Regions from separate parts of the Caballeronia sp. LZ016 genome, predicted to be linked through region 1. Evidence: predicted binding sites of a transcription regulator. Region 1 holds the regulator's gene; each other region holds the start of a gene.
What was found. The regulator LexA, encoded in region 1, represses DNA repair genes until DNA is damaged. The targets are predictions, from matches to a motif close to ACTGTATNNNNATACAGT.
Positions count from the first base shown of each region.

Region 2: the regulator LexA is predicted to act here: its motif matches at 2,046-2,063, upstream of P9220_RS13970 (DUF2471 family protein).
Region 3: the regulator LexA is predicted to act here: its motif matches at 3,475-3,492, upstream of imuA (translesion DNA synthesis-associated protein ImuA).

Region 1 covers NZ_JARTVY010000001.1:2,413,015-2,418,097, forward strand. Annotated here, with positions in the region: gene P9220_RS11430 (sulfate ABC transporter substrate-binding protein) at 1-800, opposite strand, end outside; gene lexA (transcriptional repressor LexA) at 1,047-1,715, shown strand; gene P9220_RS11440 (hypothetical protein) at 1,829-2,164, shown strand; gene P9220_RS11445 (DUF2939 domain-containing protein) at 2,245-2,835, shown strand; gene P9220_RS11450 (universal stress protein) at 2,852-3,361, opposite strand; gene nodI (nodulation factor ABC transporter ATP-binding protein NodI) at 3,705-4,619, shown strand; gene P9220_RS11460 (ABC transporter permease) at 4,629-5,083, shown strand, end outside.
Region 2 covers NZ_JARTVY010000002.1:90,500-95,582, reverse strand. Annotated here, with positions in the region: gene P9220_RS13975 (DUF2252 domain-containing protein) at 185-1,615, shown strand; gene P9220_RS13970 (DUF2471 family protein) at 1,663-2,019, opposite strand; gene P9220_RS13965 (CsbD family protein) at 2,270-2,455, shown strand; gene P9220_RS13960 (XRE family transcriptional regulator) at 2,591-3,193, opposite strand; gene P9220_RS13955 (glycine C-acetyltransferase) at 3,328-4,530, shown strand; gene tdh (L-threonine 3-dehydrogenase) at 4,602-5,083, shown strand, end outside.
Region 3 covers NZ_JARTVY010000003.1:152,221-157,303, reverse strand. Annotated here, with positions in the region: gene arsN2 (arsenic resistance N-acetyltransferase ArsN2) at 126-953, opposite strand; gene arsB (ACR3 family arsenite efflux transporter) at 963-2,024, opposite strand; gene P9220_RS19740 (arsenate reductase ArsC) at 2,011-2,532, opposite strand; gene P9220_RS19735 (ArsI/CadI family heavy metal resistance metalloenzyme) at 2,529-2,987, opposite strand; gene P9220_RS19730 (metalloregulator ArsR/SmtB family transcription factor) at 2,984-3,316, opposite strand; gene imuA (translesion DNA synthesis-associated protein ImuA) at 3,510-4,301, shown strand; gene P9220_RS19720 (DNA polymerase Y family protein) at 4,225-5,083, shown strand, end outside.

The sequences.
Region 1 (5,083 bases):
CCGTGCTTGTCGACGACCTTGTCGACCACCGCGACCGGCGGCTCCGCCAGGATGCTCACCGACGGCACGACGATCTCGAACTTGTCCGGCCCGAACTCCTTGAGCGACAAGAACGCCTCGTTCTCCCACGCGATCAGCACGTCGCCTTGCCCGCGCTGCACGAAGCTCGTCGTCGCGCCGCGCGCGCCGGAATCGAGCACGCCCGCGTTCTTGTAGAGCTTCGAGACGAAGTCCTTCGCGGTCTGCTCATTGCCGCCGGGCTTGTGCTGCGCATACGCCCACGCTGCGAGATAGTTCCAGCGCGCGCCGCCCGAGGTCTTCGGGTTCGGCGTAACGATGGATACGCCCGGCTTCGTCAGGTCGTCCCAGTCCTTGATGTGCTTCGGATTGCCCTTGCGCACGAGGAACACGATCGTCGACGTGTACGGCGACGCGTTATCCGGTAGGCGCTTCTGCCAGTCGCCGCTGACGAGCCCCTTGCCGGCGAGCGCGTCGATGTCATAGGCGAGCGCGAGCGTTACGACGTCGGCCTGCAGTCCGTCGAGGACCGCGCGGGCCTGGCCGCCCGAACCGCCGTGCGACTGCTTGAAAGTGACCGTTTCGCCGGTGTCGGCCTTCCATTTCTTCGCGAACGCCTGATTGAAGTCCTGGTACAGCTCGCGCGTCGGATCGTAGGAGACGTTCAGAAACGATGTCTGTGCGTGCGCCTGAACACCGATGCCAATCGTCGCCGCCGCCAGCGCCAACGCGGTGAGCAGCTTTCTTCCCCTGGTCCCCAATCCCGCTTTCGTGCTTTGCATTCCCCGTTCTCCGTCTTATCCAATTGACGGAATCAGTCTATCGGCGCGGCTATATGATTAGAAATAATCGTTTTTCATCTTTTTATACCGAAACGTGCTAACGACCGGCGCTTTGGCGTCCTTCCATCGAAAACGCCCGCTGCGGGGCGCTGCCGGGGCGAAGTTAAAGTAATGCTTGAAAAGTATGAAATACTGTATAAAAATACAGTCATCTGTTCATCCATACAGCGCAGCAGGGGCCAGCCAGTGACTAGAACCTCAAGACTTACCGCTCGCCAGCAGCAGGTCTTCGAACTCCTGCAGCGCGCTATCGAGCGCACCGGTTTCCCGCCCACGCGCGCCGAAATCGCTGCGGAACTCGGCTTCAGTTCGGCCAATTCCGCCGAGGAGCATCTTCGAGCGCTGGCGCGCAAGGGCGTGATCGAATTGGCCGCAGGGTCGTCGCGAGGCATCCGGCTGATCAGCGAAGCCGCACGCTCCGACGAGCTTCCGCATCAGTTCACGCTGCCGCATCCGAGCATCATGCAATTGTCTCTGCCGCTCGTCGGCCGGGTGGCGGCCGGCAGTCCCATCCTCGCGCAGGAGCACATTTCACAGCACTACGCGTGCGATCCGGCGCTCTTTTCCAGCAAGCCGGACTATTTGCTGAAGGTGCGCGGGCTGTCCATGCGCGACGCCGGCATCCTGGATGGCGACCTGCTCGCGGTGCAAAAACGCACCGAAGCCAAAGACGGGCAGATCGTGGTCGCGCGTCTCGGCGACGACGTCACGGTCAAGCGCTGGAAGCGTCGTTCGGACGGCGTCGAACTGATCGCCGAGAACCCGGACTACGAGAACATTTTCGTGCGCTCCGGCAGCGGTGAATTCGCGCTGGAAGGCATCGCGGTCGGTCTGATCCGCTCGGGCGAGTTCTAGCGCGCCCGCTTCCCCCACGCCACGCACGACGCGGCGCGTTTCGAGTACATCAAAGCATGACGGCAGCCGTTCGCGGCTTGGCCGCAGTGCGTCCTATCGCCTGGAGAGTCATCATGGAACGTTTTGCCCGTTTGTTGCCCTTCCGCCAGTTCGGCCGCCTGCGTCATCTGCGTGCGTTGATTCCCTGCGGCGTCGCGGCGCGTCCGCTTGCTGAAGCCACGCCGGATCTGTTCGATGAAATGCCGGTGCTGCCGTCGCGTCAGCCGGCGTTCGCCCGGGTGTCGCTTGCCAAGACGGTCCATGCGGAGCCGGCGCAGCGCGCCCCGGTGCGGGTCTATCGCAGCGAATCGCGCGTCATCATGGTCGGCAAGATCAGCGAGGTGTCGCGCATGCTCGACCGCTGCATCGACGAGGAACGTGCCGGCGGCGCGGGCGGGTTTCTGGCGTGAACGTCGCGGGTTGCGGGATCGTTCTTGCACCGGCGCGGTCAATCTGAGTCAGACCGACGCTCGAGAGGCTCGTGCACCGCATGTCGCGAACTACCCGTCTTGTCGCTATTGCACTCGCTGTCGTTCTGTGCGGCGCGGCGGTGGCATTCATGTATGCGTCGCCGTATCTGGCGCTGGATCGCGTCAAGCGCGCGGCTGATGCGCGCGATGCAGAGACTGTCAGCGAGTACGTCGATTTTCCGGCGTTGCGCAGCAGCCTGAAGGAACAGGTCGCGGCGCTGCTGACGCGTCGCATCGACATTCAGAAGAGCGGCAATCCGCTCGCGATTCTCGGGGCGATGATCGGCGCGGCGCTCGTCGGGCCGCTGGTCGACTCCTATGCGACACCCGATGGCGTCGCCGCGATACTCAACGGCATTCCGCCGCGCGGCGTTCCTGGCGAACGGCCGCCCGCGCCGTCACGAAACGGCGCGAGCGTCACGGCGGCGTCCGGTCCGCTGCCGCAACCGCCCGGTCTGCCGCAGCCGCCACAGACGACCGCCAGATACCGCGACATCAATACCTTCGTCGTGACCTATCAGCACGGCGCTGGCGATGCACGGTATTCGGCCATCTTCCGCCGCAGCGGTCTCGTGTCATGGAAGCTCGTCGCCGTCGATCTGAACGGCTGACGAGCGCGACGCCGAACTACGCGCCCTCTTCCGCCTTGACCGGCTTGGCGGCATACGCGGCGGCGTCTTCGGCTTCGGCGGATTCGCCTGCCTGACAGACCGCCACCAGAATGCTGCACGACACGCGATCGAGCAGCGGCGTGTTGCCCGCGCCCATCCACCATCGCGCCAGTCCGCTGCGGCAGCGATGCCCCACCACGACGAGATCGACCTTGAGGTTATCGGCGAGCGCGGCAATTTCGTCGATCGGATGCCCGAACGCGAAGTGCCCCTGGGCCTGCAATCCGCGCTCACGCAGCCAGTCGACGCCCTCCTGCAGGATGTCGCGCGCCGCATCCTCGAAACGTCCGCAAGCCACGTCGGTCAGCAGACCGGCGCTCTGCGCAATACTCGATCGCATGTCGACCACGGCGAGCACATGCGTTTCCGCGTTCAGATCGAGCGCGAGGTTCGCGCCCTGGCGCAGCGCTTTGCGGCCTTCTCGGGAGCCGTCGTAGCAGAGCAGAATTTTTCGGTAGCTTGTCATCATGCCTCCCTGCCGCATCGCAAGAGTGCGGCGTAACTTGATGATCGTGTGCCGCGACCCGCGTCGCAACGATGGAAAACGCTAATCTTGCGCAACGCCGCACCGTGTTAGCTTTAGCCGTGCCAGTTGCTGCCCGCCTTGTCCCGCAAGGCCGGGCACTTGTCGCCCGACACGTGCCTGACGCATCCGGCACGCGATTGAATCGCGCGTGCAGCATGCGGTTGCATGCAAAGCGCCGCACTGGTGCATTGGATTACACTAGCCCGCTGGATTCCCTTCTGGCAGGCGATGCATGACGAGCGACATCCCGCGCGGCGCAGCCGACGCACCCGACGACACTTCAGTGCCCGCGCCCGCCATCGAATTCACCGAAGTCAGAAAACGATACGGCGGAAAGAATGTCGTCGACGGACTGACCTTCCACGTGCGCCCCGGCGAATGCTTCGGTCTGCTTGGCCCCAATGGCGCGGGCAAGACGACGACCCTCAAGATGCTGCTCGGCATGACGTCGCCAGATAGCGGCACGATTCGCCTCGTCGGCGAGCCCGTGCCGGCCCGTGCACGTTTCGCCCGGCAGCGCGTCGGGGTCGTGCCGCAGTTCGACAATCTCGATCCCGACTTCACCGTGCGCGAGAACCTGCTCGTCTTCGGCCGCTACTTCGGGCTGACGGGCGCGCGGATGGCCGCGCTGGTGCCGTCGCTACTGGAGTTCGCGCGGCTGGAGAGCAAGGCGGACGCGCGCGTCGGCGAACTGTCGGGCGGCATGAAACGGCGGCTGACGCTGGCCCGCGCGCTCGTCAACGATCCCGACGTCCTCGTGATGGACGAGCCTACGACCGGCCTCGATCCGCAGGCGCGGCACCTGATCTGGGAGCGCCTGCGCTCGCTGCTCGCGCGCGGCAAGACCATTCTGCTGACGACGCACTTCATGGAGGAAGCCGAGCGCCTTTGCGACCGCCTGTGCGTGATCGAAGAGGGACGCAAGATCGCGGAAGGCCGGCCGCACGACCTGATCGCATCGGTGATCGGCTCGGACGTCATCGAGATCTACGGGCCGGACCCGCGTGCGCTTGCTGCCGAGCTGGAGCCGCTCGTCGAGCGAATCGAAGTAAGCGGCGAGACGATCTTCTGCTACGTCGACGATCCGCAGCCCGTGCACGCGCGCGTGAAGGGCCGCGCGGACGTGCGCTACCTGCATCGTCCGGCGAATCTGGAAGACGTGTTTTTGCGCCTGACCGGGCGCGAGATGGTGGATTGACAAAAAACAATGGACACTTTCGACCAGTCCGGTGTACGCGCCGGCAATCTCCGTGAGCAGGCCGGCCACCTGACGCCGCTTTCGAGCGCCCTGCCCGCCAACGCGACGCACTGGATAGCGGTGTGGCGGCGCAACTACCTCGTCTGGAAGAAGCTCGCGGTGGCGTCGATGATCGGCAATCTCGCCGATCCGATGATCTATCTCTTCGGCCTCGGGCTCGGTCTCGGGCTGATGGTCGGGCGAGTCGACGGCGTGTCGTATATCGCGTTTCTCGCAGCGGGCACGGTGGCCTCGAGCGTGATGATGTCCGCGAGCTTCGAAGCGATGTACTCGGGCTTCTCGCGGATGCAGGTTCAGCGCACCTGGGAAGCAATCATGCACACGCCGCTCACGCTCGGCGATATCGTGCTGGGCGAGATCGTGTGGGCCGCGAGCAAGTCGGTGCTTTCGGGCGTGGCGATCAT
Region 2 (5,083 bases), on a different contig from region 1:
TCTGACAGCGCCATATTGCGTTCCGGAAAGAGTCAGGCTTGGAGCCGCTGACGTCAAGAGCACAGTGGCGCTCAAATGTGTCGAAGTGTCAGAAGGATTGTCTTGCCCCGTCCGCAGCCGATCGTCTACTGTCTTGTGCGAGGCCTTGCGTCCGACACGAGACGAAGGCAAGGAGGGGCGATCGATGGCGCAAACGCAGCGCGTGCAGTCGTGGCAGGAGCGGCGTGCCAACGGGCGGGCCGCACGGCAACGCACGTCCCGCGGCGCCCAAGCGATGATCGGAGACGTCGATCGGGACCCCATCCAATTGCTGCGCATTAGCAGCGAAAGACGCGTCGCGACGCTGGTGCCGCTGCGCTACGGCCGGATGCTCGCTTCGCCGTTCGCGTTCTATCGCGGCAGCGCGATCGTGCAGGCGCACGATCTGGCCGGCACGCCCGATAGCGGTATCCCGATCCAGATCTGCGGAGATTGTCACCTCGCGAACTTTGGCGGCTTTGCGACGCCCGAGCGCACGCTTATCTTCGATCTCAACGATTTCGACGAGACCGCGCGCGGACCGTGGGAGTGGGATCTTAAGCGCCTGACCGCGAGCTTCACCGTTGCGGGCCGGCATTTAGGCATGGGCGGTCTGGCTGCCGACGAGCTCGCGTATCGCACCGTTGAAAGCTATCAGCGACACATGCGCGAATACGCCGAGATGGGCGTGCTCGATCTATGGTACGAGCGAATCAGCTTCGCGCGACTGTACGATCTTGTTCAGACCGACGCTGCCCGGCGCCGCATCCGGCGAAGTTTCGAACGCGCGTCGCGGCGCACGCACGACACTGTGCTGCCGAAGCTCGCGGACAAGGACGGCGACGGCTGGCGCATCCGCGATGCCCCGCCCGCCGTGTTCCACATCCGCAGCGAGAGCACGCTCATCGATCAGGCGGACGAATGGATGACGCTGTCGGGCGATCGTGCAACGCTTCTGGGATCGCTGATGCAGGATTACACGAGATCGCTGACGCCGGAGCGGGCGGCGCTGCTCTTGCAGTTTCACCTCGAGGACGTCGCGTTCAAGGTGGTGGGCGTTGGAAGCGTGGGCACGCGCTGTGTCGTGCTGCTCTTCACCGACCATCACGGCAGGCCGTTGTTTCTACAACTGAAGGAGGCGTCGACGTCGGTCGTCGCGCGATACCTGCCCCAACACTCCGCGAAAAGCCAACACGAGGGTCAACGAGTCGTTCACGGACAACGCCTGATGCAGGCGGCGAGCGATCCGTTCCTCGGCTTCGCGACCGGTGCGCTCGGACGCACCTTCTACGTGCGCCAACTGCGCGACATGAAGATTTCCGTTCAGATCGAAACATTCGACGACGAAGCGCTCCGCAACTACGCCGCACTCTGCGGCTGGGCGCTCGCCCGGGCGCACGCGAAGGCTAGCGGCCTCGCGCTGGAGATATCGGGCTACATCGGCAGCGGCTCGCGGCTGGTCGACGCGCTCGTGAGCTATGGCCGCGCCTATGCCGACCAGGTCGAGAAAGACTATGAGCGATTTCGCCGCGCCTGCCGTAGCGGCGAGTTGCAGGCGCGCACCGACGCTGACATGGCCGCCGACTTCGCACTCTGATGGCGTCGACTTCTGCGGATGGTCGCGCGACCAGGTCCCACGACGTGTCAGTGGGCAGCGACGGAAAGTTGCGGCCTGCCTTGCCGGGCGGCGCACTCGTAGGCATCCACTACGAACGCAAACACGGCAGGCAACGCGTTGGACGATGCGAGGTCGACGACGTCATCGGTCTCCGGGAAATGAAAGCCGTCCGGGCGCGCGAACAATTCGCGCAACGCGGCTTCGTGGCGTCCGGCGAAACCGAGATCCGCAACGGCTTCGGCTTCGATCGCATGCAGCAGGCGCCAGGTAAGCGGCACACTTTTCTCGATATAACGCCCTGCGATTTGTCTCGTGATGCGTTCGAGGTCACGAACCGCGCGCTCGAACTGCTTTCTGCTGAGATGTTCGCCGTTCGACTCCATATTCACCTCCTCTAGCGGTCTCCAGTACTGTATAAATATACAGTACTCGCATCGATGAAAATAGCGTCGCGCTGTTCCGTTGCGCTGTATGTGCGATTCCGCCTACGTGCGATTCAGACATGCGCCGCTATGAGCTTGCGCTCGGGAAGCGCATCGTAGAGCCGTGCTTACGCGGCATCCCGCGTTGAACTCGCGGGCGTCACAACGAAGCATGCGCGCACTCTGAGCGCGAAACCAAAGGAGAGCCAGAATGAACAAGGACCAGATTGAAGGCGTTGGCAAGCAGGTGAAGGGGAAGGTCAACGAAGTGGTCGGTAACGCAACCGATGACCCGGCGCAGGAAGCCAAGGGCGACATGCAGCAAGCAGCCGGGAAGATTCAGAAGGGCGCGGGAGATGTCCGCGAAGACGTGAAGGACACTCTGAAGAAGCCGTAACACATACTGGCGGCGATGGCCGCTGGACTTTGAGCGGGACGCCGGGTCGGCGTCCCGTTTTTACTTGACGGCGGGCCGCTGCCCAACTTGATGCGCATAAAGTTCCGCTCGCACTGACGCCCGCAGCACGCCGGCTCATCCGTGAATCACCACCAGCAGTGCCTTCGCTTCCGATCTTCCTGCATTTCGAATGGAATGGCCATCGTCGGCAGCGTACCGGGCTGTCTCGCCCGCCTTCAGACGTCGCGTCGTGCCTGCCGCTTCTACCTGTATCGTTCCGTTGAGCACGGTCATGTGCTCCCGCGTCCCCGGCTCGTGCGCGTTCGATCGGAGCGCCGCCCCCGGCTGCAGCGTGAGTTCGTACCACTCGAACTTGCCTGCCAGTTCGATCGGCCCCCACACCCGCAGCTGATATCCACCGTTGTCACCGCTTAGCGTCGGTATCTCGTGCGGGCCGGCCACGCGAATCGCTTCGAGCGGCCGTTGCTGCGCGAACAATTGATCGAGGCTGATTCCGAGCGCGTTCGTCAGCCTCCATGCGACGGCTATCGTCGGATTCGCCTTGTCGCGCTCGATCTCCGACAACATCGACTTGGAAACCCCTGCTGCACGGGATAAGTCATCGAGCGTCAACTTTCTCTCGTTGCGCAACCGTTGAATCTGTTCCCCGACGCGCGGCGGCGACGATGCGGACGGTGCCGGTTCCCCGGCTGCCTGCGTGGAGCGAGCGCTTGCCATGACTTCTTCGATCCTTTACAGTGTTCGGCATATCGGAAGGTTGTTCGAAATATCGAACTCGTCCGATGCGATGCATGGACTATAACAGGGCTATGGGCCACGCGCCGAGCGCCCGCATTCACAGGATGCTGCTGATGAACGACCGATATTTGACCCATCTGCGCCAAACCATCGATGAAATTCGCGCGGCCGGTTTCTACAAGACCGAACGAGTCATCGCCAGTCCGCAGTCGTCGGATATTCGGCTCGACAGCGGGGCGGAAGTACTCAACTTCTGCGCGAACAACTATTTAGGCCTCGCCGACGACCCGCGTTTGATCGCCGCCGCGAAAGCGGGTCTCGATGCAGACGGCTTCGGCATGGCGTCGGTGCGTTTCATCTGCGGGACGCAGACCGTGCATAAGCAGTTGGAGCGTGCGATCGCGGAGTTCCTTCAGACCGATGACGCCATCCTCTATTCAAGCTGCTTCGACGCGAACGGTGGCCTGTTCGAAACGCTGTTGACCGATGAAGACGCGATCATCAGCGACGAACTGAACCATGCGAGCATCATCGACGGCGTGCGTCTGTCGAAGGCGCGACGACTGCGCTACAAGAACAACGACCTCGCCGACCTGGAAGCGCGTCTGAAAGAAGCCGATGAAGCCGGCGCGCGCTTCAAGCTGATCGCGACCGATGGCGTGTTTTCAATGGACGGCATTATCGCGGACCTCGCCGGCATCTGCGATCTTGCGGATCGCTACGACGCGCTGGTGATGGTCGACGACTCCCACGCCGTCGGTTTCATTGGCGAGCACGGACGGGGCACGCCGGAGCGTTGCGGCGTGCTGGACCGCGTCGACATCATTACCGGGACGCTTGGGAAAGCGCTCGGCGGTGCATCGGGAGGATATGTCGCCGCTCGCAAAGAGGTCGTCGAGTTGCTGCGGCAACGAAGCCGGCCGTATCTTTTTTCGAATACGCTTGCGCCGAGCATCGCTTCGGCTTCCTTGAAAGTGCTTGAGTTGCTTGCGAGCAACGAAGGCGCCGACTTGCGCGAGCGCGTCCGGCAAAACGGCGCACATTTCCGCCAAGCCATGACCGCGCTCGGCTTCGACCTCGTGCCCGGTGAACATCCGATCATTCCCGTCATGCTCGGCGATGCGCAACTCGCATCCCGAATGGCGGAAGCATTGCTCGGGGAAGGTGTGTACGTGATCGGCTTCTGTTACCCAGTCGTGCCGAAAGGCCGCGCACGCATTCGAACGCAAATGAGCGCGGCGCACACGCCGGAGCAGATCGATCGGGCGGTAGACGCGTTTGCCCGAGTGGGGCGGCGGCTGGGCGTCATCCGCTGAGCCTTTATGCGCATAAACTCGGCCGAGCATCGTGCGGCCACAGCACCCAAAGCAATCCACAGGACCAACGCATGAAAGCCCTTGCTAAACTCGAACGCGCTCCCGGTCTCACATTGACAGACGTCGAGCGTCCCGAGGTCGGTCACAACGATGTCCTCATCCGCATCCGGAAGACCGCCATCTGCGGCACCGACATTCATATCTGGAAGTGGGACGACTGGGCTCAAAAGACGATTCCCGTGCCGATGCATGTCGGGCATGAGTACGTTGGGGAGATCGTCGAGATCGGACAGGAAGTGCGCGGGTTCGCTGTCGGCGACCGCGTTTCCGGTGAAGGGCACATCACGTGCGGCTTCTGCCGCAATTGCCGCGCGGGCCGGCGGCATCTTTGCCGCAACACGGTCGGAGTCGGCGTGAATCGCGAAGGCGCTTTCGCCGAATACCTCGCAATCCCCGCCTTCAACGCGTTCAAGATTCCGCCCGATATCTCCGATGACCTCGCCGCAATCTTCGATCCCTTCGGCAATGCAACGCACACGGCGCTTTCATTCAA
Region 3 (5,083 bases), on a different contig from region 1:
GCGCGATCGCAGCCGTCATCGGGTTGCAGCGCGAGCCAGAGGAACCAACCCACAACGAGGGTGCCGTGATGTCAACATTGTCCATGACTGGACTCCAATTAAGTGCCATCCCGCGCTCGCGCGAGCTACAGGGTAATGGCACGCGACATGAGTACCGCACTGGCCGGACACAGGGTGCAAGCCTGTTGCGTCATTAGAATCGTTGGGGGCGCCGCCTCGCGCATGACGGCCCTGAAACCAGTCTTCTCGAAAAAGGCCGAGGTGTCCGTCGTGAGCAGCCATGCAGTGCGAGCACCTGCATCGAATGCCTCGTGCAGCAATACATTTAGCAGGTGGCGACCGATGCCCAAGCCTCGATGCCCGGACGCGACGACGATCGAACGGACGAGCGCATCACTACCGTACCGTTCGAATCCACCGGAGCCGATGTGTACACCGGCTAGCGTGCTGAGCGTAAAGAATGCGCGTCCGGGCTCGGACAGGTCATCGACCGGTAGTTCGGCATCCCTCATAGTCTGCACAAAGGTGGCGTCGTCGCCCGGGATTGCCCGGGCGACGAGGAACGGTACGCCATTCTCCTTTAGCATCTCGCGCTCGGGCGCATGAGCCAGTACGTCAACAACAGCGTCCGAAGGTCGGCATAGACGTGTGCCGCGCGGCGTCACGACAATCGGTCGATTGATCAGGATCGGATGGACCAGCATCGCGTCAATCAGTTGCGCATCGGTCAATGCCGCATCGTCGAGTCCGAGTTCCGCATACGGCGTGCCTTTGATCCGGAGTATGTCCCTGACCGCCAGTCCGGTGTCCGTGATGATCCGTTCGAGCGTTGTGCGATCCGGTGGTGTCTTCAGATACTCGATGACGCATAGGTCTTCACCGGCTTCGCGCAAGATAGCGAGGACATTGCGCGACGTACCGCAATCGGGGTTGTGGTAAATGATGATGCTCACGCCCGCTCCTCACGCGGTCTCGTACCAGCGCTGCGAGCGGTTCACAACGCCAACCACGAGCAGCATGACTGGCACCTCGATCAGCACGCCAACGACAGTCGCGAGCGCCGCGCCCGACTGGAAGCCGAACAGGCTGATGGCGGTCGCGACGGCCAGCTCGAAGAAATTGCTTGCGCCGATTAGACTCGAAGGCCCGGCTACGCAATGCGCGACACCGAGCTTACGGTTCAGCAAATAGGCCAACCCGGAGTTCATAAACACCTGAATGAGAATCGGGACTGGGAGCATCGCGATGACCAGCGGCTCCCGGACGATGGCTTGCCCCTGGAAGGCAAACAGCAGCATCAGCGTGGCGAGCAACGCGCTAATCGAATAGGGCCCGAGGCGTGAAACCGTGCGATTGAAGTGGGCCTCACCGTTCACGAGCAGCACGCGACGCAGTAACTGCGCGATGACGACTGGAATGATGATGTAGAGACCCACCGACGAGATCAACGTATTCCACGGAACGGTGATGGCGGACAAGCCAAGCAACAGTGCCACGATCGGCGCGAACGCGACAATCATGATCGCGTCGTTCAGGGCCACCTGCGACAAGGTGAAATAGGGATCGCCCTTGCAAAGCTGCGACCAGACGAACACCATCGCGGTGCATGGGGCAGCAGCCAGCAGAATGAGGCCGGCAATGTAGCTATCGAGTTGCGTTGCGGGCAACCAGGCGGCGAAGACGTGGCGCACGAAGATCCATCCGAGCAGCGCCATCGAGAACGGCTTGACGAGCCAGTTCACGAATAGCGTGACGCCGATTCCGCGCCAGTGGCCCTTGACCTGCGCCATCGCACCGAAGTCAATTTTGATGAGCATCGGGATGATCATCACCCAGATGAGCACGCCCACCGGCAGATTGACCTGCGCCACTTCCATGCGACCGATCGCCTGAAACAGCGCCGGCAACCATTGGCCCAGCGCGATGCCCGCGACGATGCACAGTGCAACCCACAACGTCAGATATCGCTCGAAGAAGCCAATGACGGGGCGGCTGGCGCGAGCGACCGAGTCAGTGCTGCTCATTGGATTCCTCGGCGGGACGTTCGCCAATCGCGCGCACTTCCTTCTGGGCTGCATTGCGATCGAGTATGTGCAACGGCAGGTTCACAAACTGGCTTACCCGCGTCAGAATCTGCCGATAGACCTTGGTGAAGACCGCGCGCTTCTCTTCGTCGCTGCCCAGGAATGCGGCAGGGTCTTCAAAACCCCAGTGCGCGGTGATCGGCTTGCCGGGCCATATCGGGCACACCTCGCCAGCCGCCTGGTCGCACACGGTGATCACGAAGTCCATTTGCGGCGCGTCCGGCGCACCGAACTCATCCCAGCTCTTACTGCGCAGCCCGGTCGTGTCGTAGTCCAGTGACTCGCAGCGCTCAAGCGCAAACGGATTGACCGCGCCTGACGGGTGACTGCCTGCGCTGAACGCGTGGAATCGGCCCTTGCCGAGCGTGTTAAAAAGCGCTTCGGCCATAATGCTTCGGGCGCTGTTGCCCGTGCAAAGGACCAGAATGTTGTAGGTTTTGTCGTTCACGTGTTGCTCCGATTGAGATCTGCGCCCGAGCAGCAGGCATTTGAAGACACGCGGGCTTCGCGCGAACGATCGCGCGACTCTCCATAAACAGGGGCGTGCTCAAGCGTTTGAAAGGTCTCCCATGCGACGCCCTGTGGGTCCACTGTCCAGGTCTTATCCGACTTTGCGTAACAGCAGGTCGTCGCCGTCTGATTCGTGACGGGCAACTCAGCGCTTGCGAAGCGCGCTCGCATCTCAGCGAGTTCCTCGTCCGATTCGACCTGAATGCCAAGGTGATCAATGCCCGGCTTTACGCCACGCTGCGAAATAGCGAAGTTGACCTTCGGATCGCTTAACTCCCATTTGCGGTAGTCCGACTGCGATACCGTCGGTTTTGCGCCTCCAAACATGGCGACGTAGAACCGGGTGCTCGCATCAATATCTTCGACAGCAACGTGGATGTGCATACGTTTCATGATTTAGCTCCTGGGCACTGCGACACACCTTGAACGGAACAGTCAGCGCCGGCACAGCAGTTCTCAGTTAGAAACCCGACCAGTCCGTTCATCGCATCGAAGTTGGCTGAATAGAAGATGAACCGTCCCTTCTGTTCGCTGTTGACGAGGCCCGCATGCGACAGGTCTTTAAGGTGAAACGACAGGCCAGACGGCGAGAGGCCAAGCTGCTGAGCGATCTCACCAGCCGGCATGCCTTCGGGGCCCGCGACAACCAGTGCGCGGAAGATCGCCAGGCGCGATTCATGAGCGAGCGCGCCGAGCGCGCGTACAACGAGGTTCGAGTCCATGGCGGCATCATAGACCCGTCAATTCAAAGATTCAAGTAATCTTGAAACGACAGGGCGACGGTGCTTGGTCGATCAATTAGGGACGGGAGATAGCGAGCGGAATCGACGAAGGTTGGACTCGACCTCCAACCTGAGACTCAAATACTTGGGCTAGAATACCTGTATATTTATACAGTATCTCTGGAGCCAAATCGTGAGTCGGACTGCCTTAGCCGCACAGCAGTTACGCACGCCCGAGGAACGGGCGCGCTCCATCGATGCTGCGCTCGATAGAAATATGTATTCGGAGTCGGGGGGAATAACGCTGTGGCGCGGATCGCAGCTCGCGCGCGCCTACGGCAAGACCGTCGACACCGGCTACGCGGCGTTGTCGGCGGAGTTGCCTGGCGGTGGCTGGCCCTTGGGTGCGCTCGTGGAATTGCTGGTCCAGCAGCCCGGCGTGGGCGAGATGCGTCTGATGCGTCCGGCGCTCGCACGCGTCGCTCATGATGCTCAGCGGCCCGTCGTGCTGCTGCAGGCGCCGCACGTGCCAAACGCGCTGGCGTTCTCCTACCTCGGCGTGCCACTCGAGAAGCTGATGTGGCTGCGTGCGTCGAAAACGGCGGACGCCTTGTGGTGCGCGGAGCGCGTGCTGCAGGCCGGCACTTGCGGTGCGCTGCTGTTCTGGCCACAGCACATCCGCTCCGAGGCGTTGCGACGCTTGCATCTGGCCGCTCAGGCAACCGAGACGTTGCTAATTCTGGTGCGGCCGCTTGCCAGCGCCCAGGATGCGTCGCCGGCGAGCTTACGGCTTGGCGTTCGACCGGCAGAGGGCGGGATTGCCGTCGACATGATTAAACGACGCGGCCCCAACCGAACGGAGCCCTTGACCGTCACCCTACAACCGTCGCCGATCTTGCTGAGTCCCTATGGCCGTGTTCGTCGCCATTCACTTGCCCCGGCTGTCGCTGGAGGTGTTCAGACCGAGGTGGTCGCCTCCGTCTGAGCACGGGTGCGTGGTGCTCGAGCGCGACAAGGTCATTGTGCTCGATGCAGGGGCAAGAGACGCGGGTGTGCGCGTCGGGATGAAACGCGGTGGGGTCACGACGCTCGCGTCGGAAGCACTGATGTTCGATCGCAGCCCAGAGCGCGAACACGACATGCAGCGCGAGGTGGCCATTGCGCTGCTGCGTTTTTCGCCGCAGGTGGCCGTGTGCGAAGAGGAAACCATCGTTGTCGACGTCACGGCGAGCTTGCGACTCTTCGGCGGCATCTTGCGCGTGTGCAGGGAGATCAGGTGCGTCGTCGCGACCATCGGCGTCACCGGGCGCATGAGCGTCGCGCCGACCGGGCGCGGCGCCTGGCTCCTCGCCAAGGCCGGCCGCCGGCGAGTGCTCACGATGCGCTCGCTTGAACGTCACTTAGGCGCCTTGCCGTTCATGGTGGTGCCAGAGCTGCGGCCGTTCGCCGACTGGTTCAGTGGGCTGGGCTGCCGTGTCCTGAGCGATATACAACGCCTGCCTCGTGCAGGTTTGAAGAAAAGGTGTGGCGTGGACCTACTCGATTTCCTGGACCGGGCCTATGGCCTGGCGCCTGAACTGCAGGAATGGCTGGAACTGCCGCCGACCTTCAGCGCGCGCGTCGAGCTGCCTGATCGCGTCGAGCATGCCGAAGCCATCCTGTTTTCCGCGCGGCGACTCGTCGTGCAGCTCTGCGGGTGGCTCACCGCCCAGCAACTGGCGCTCACGCATGCCACCATCACGCTCGAGCATGAACGCGGACGCCAGG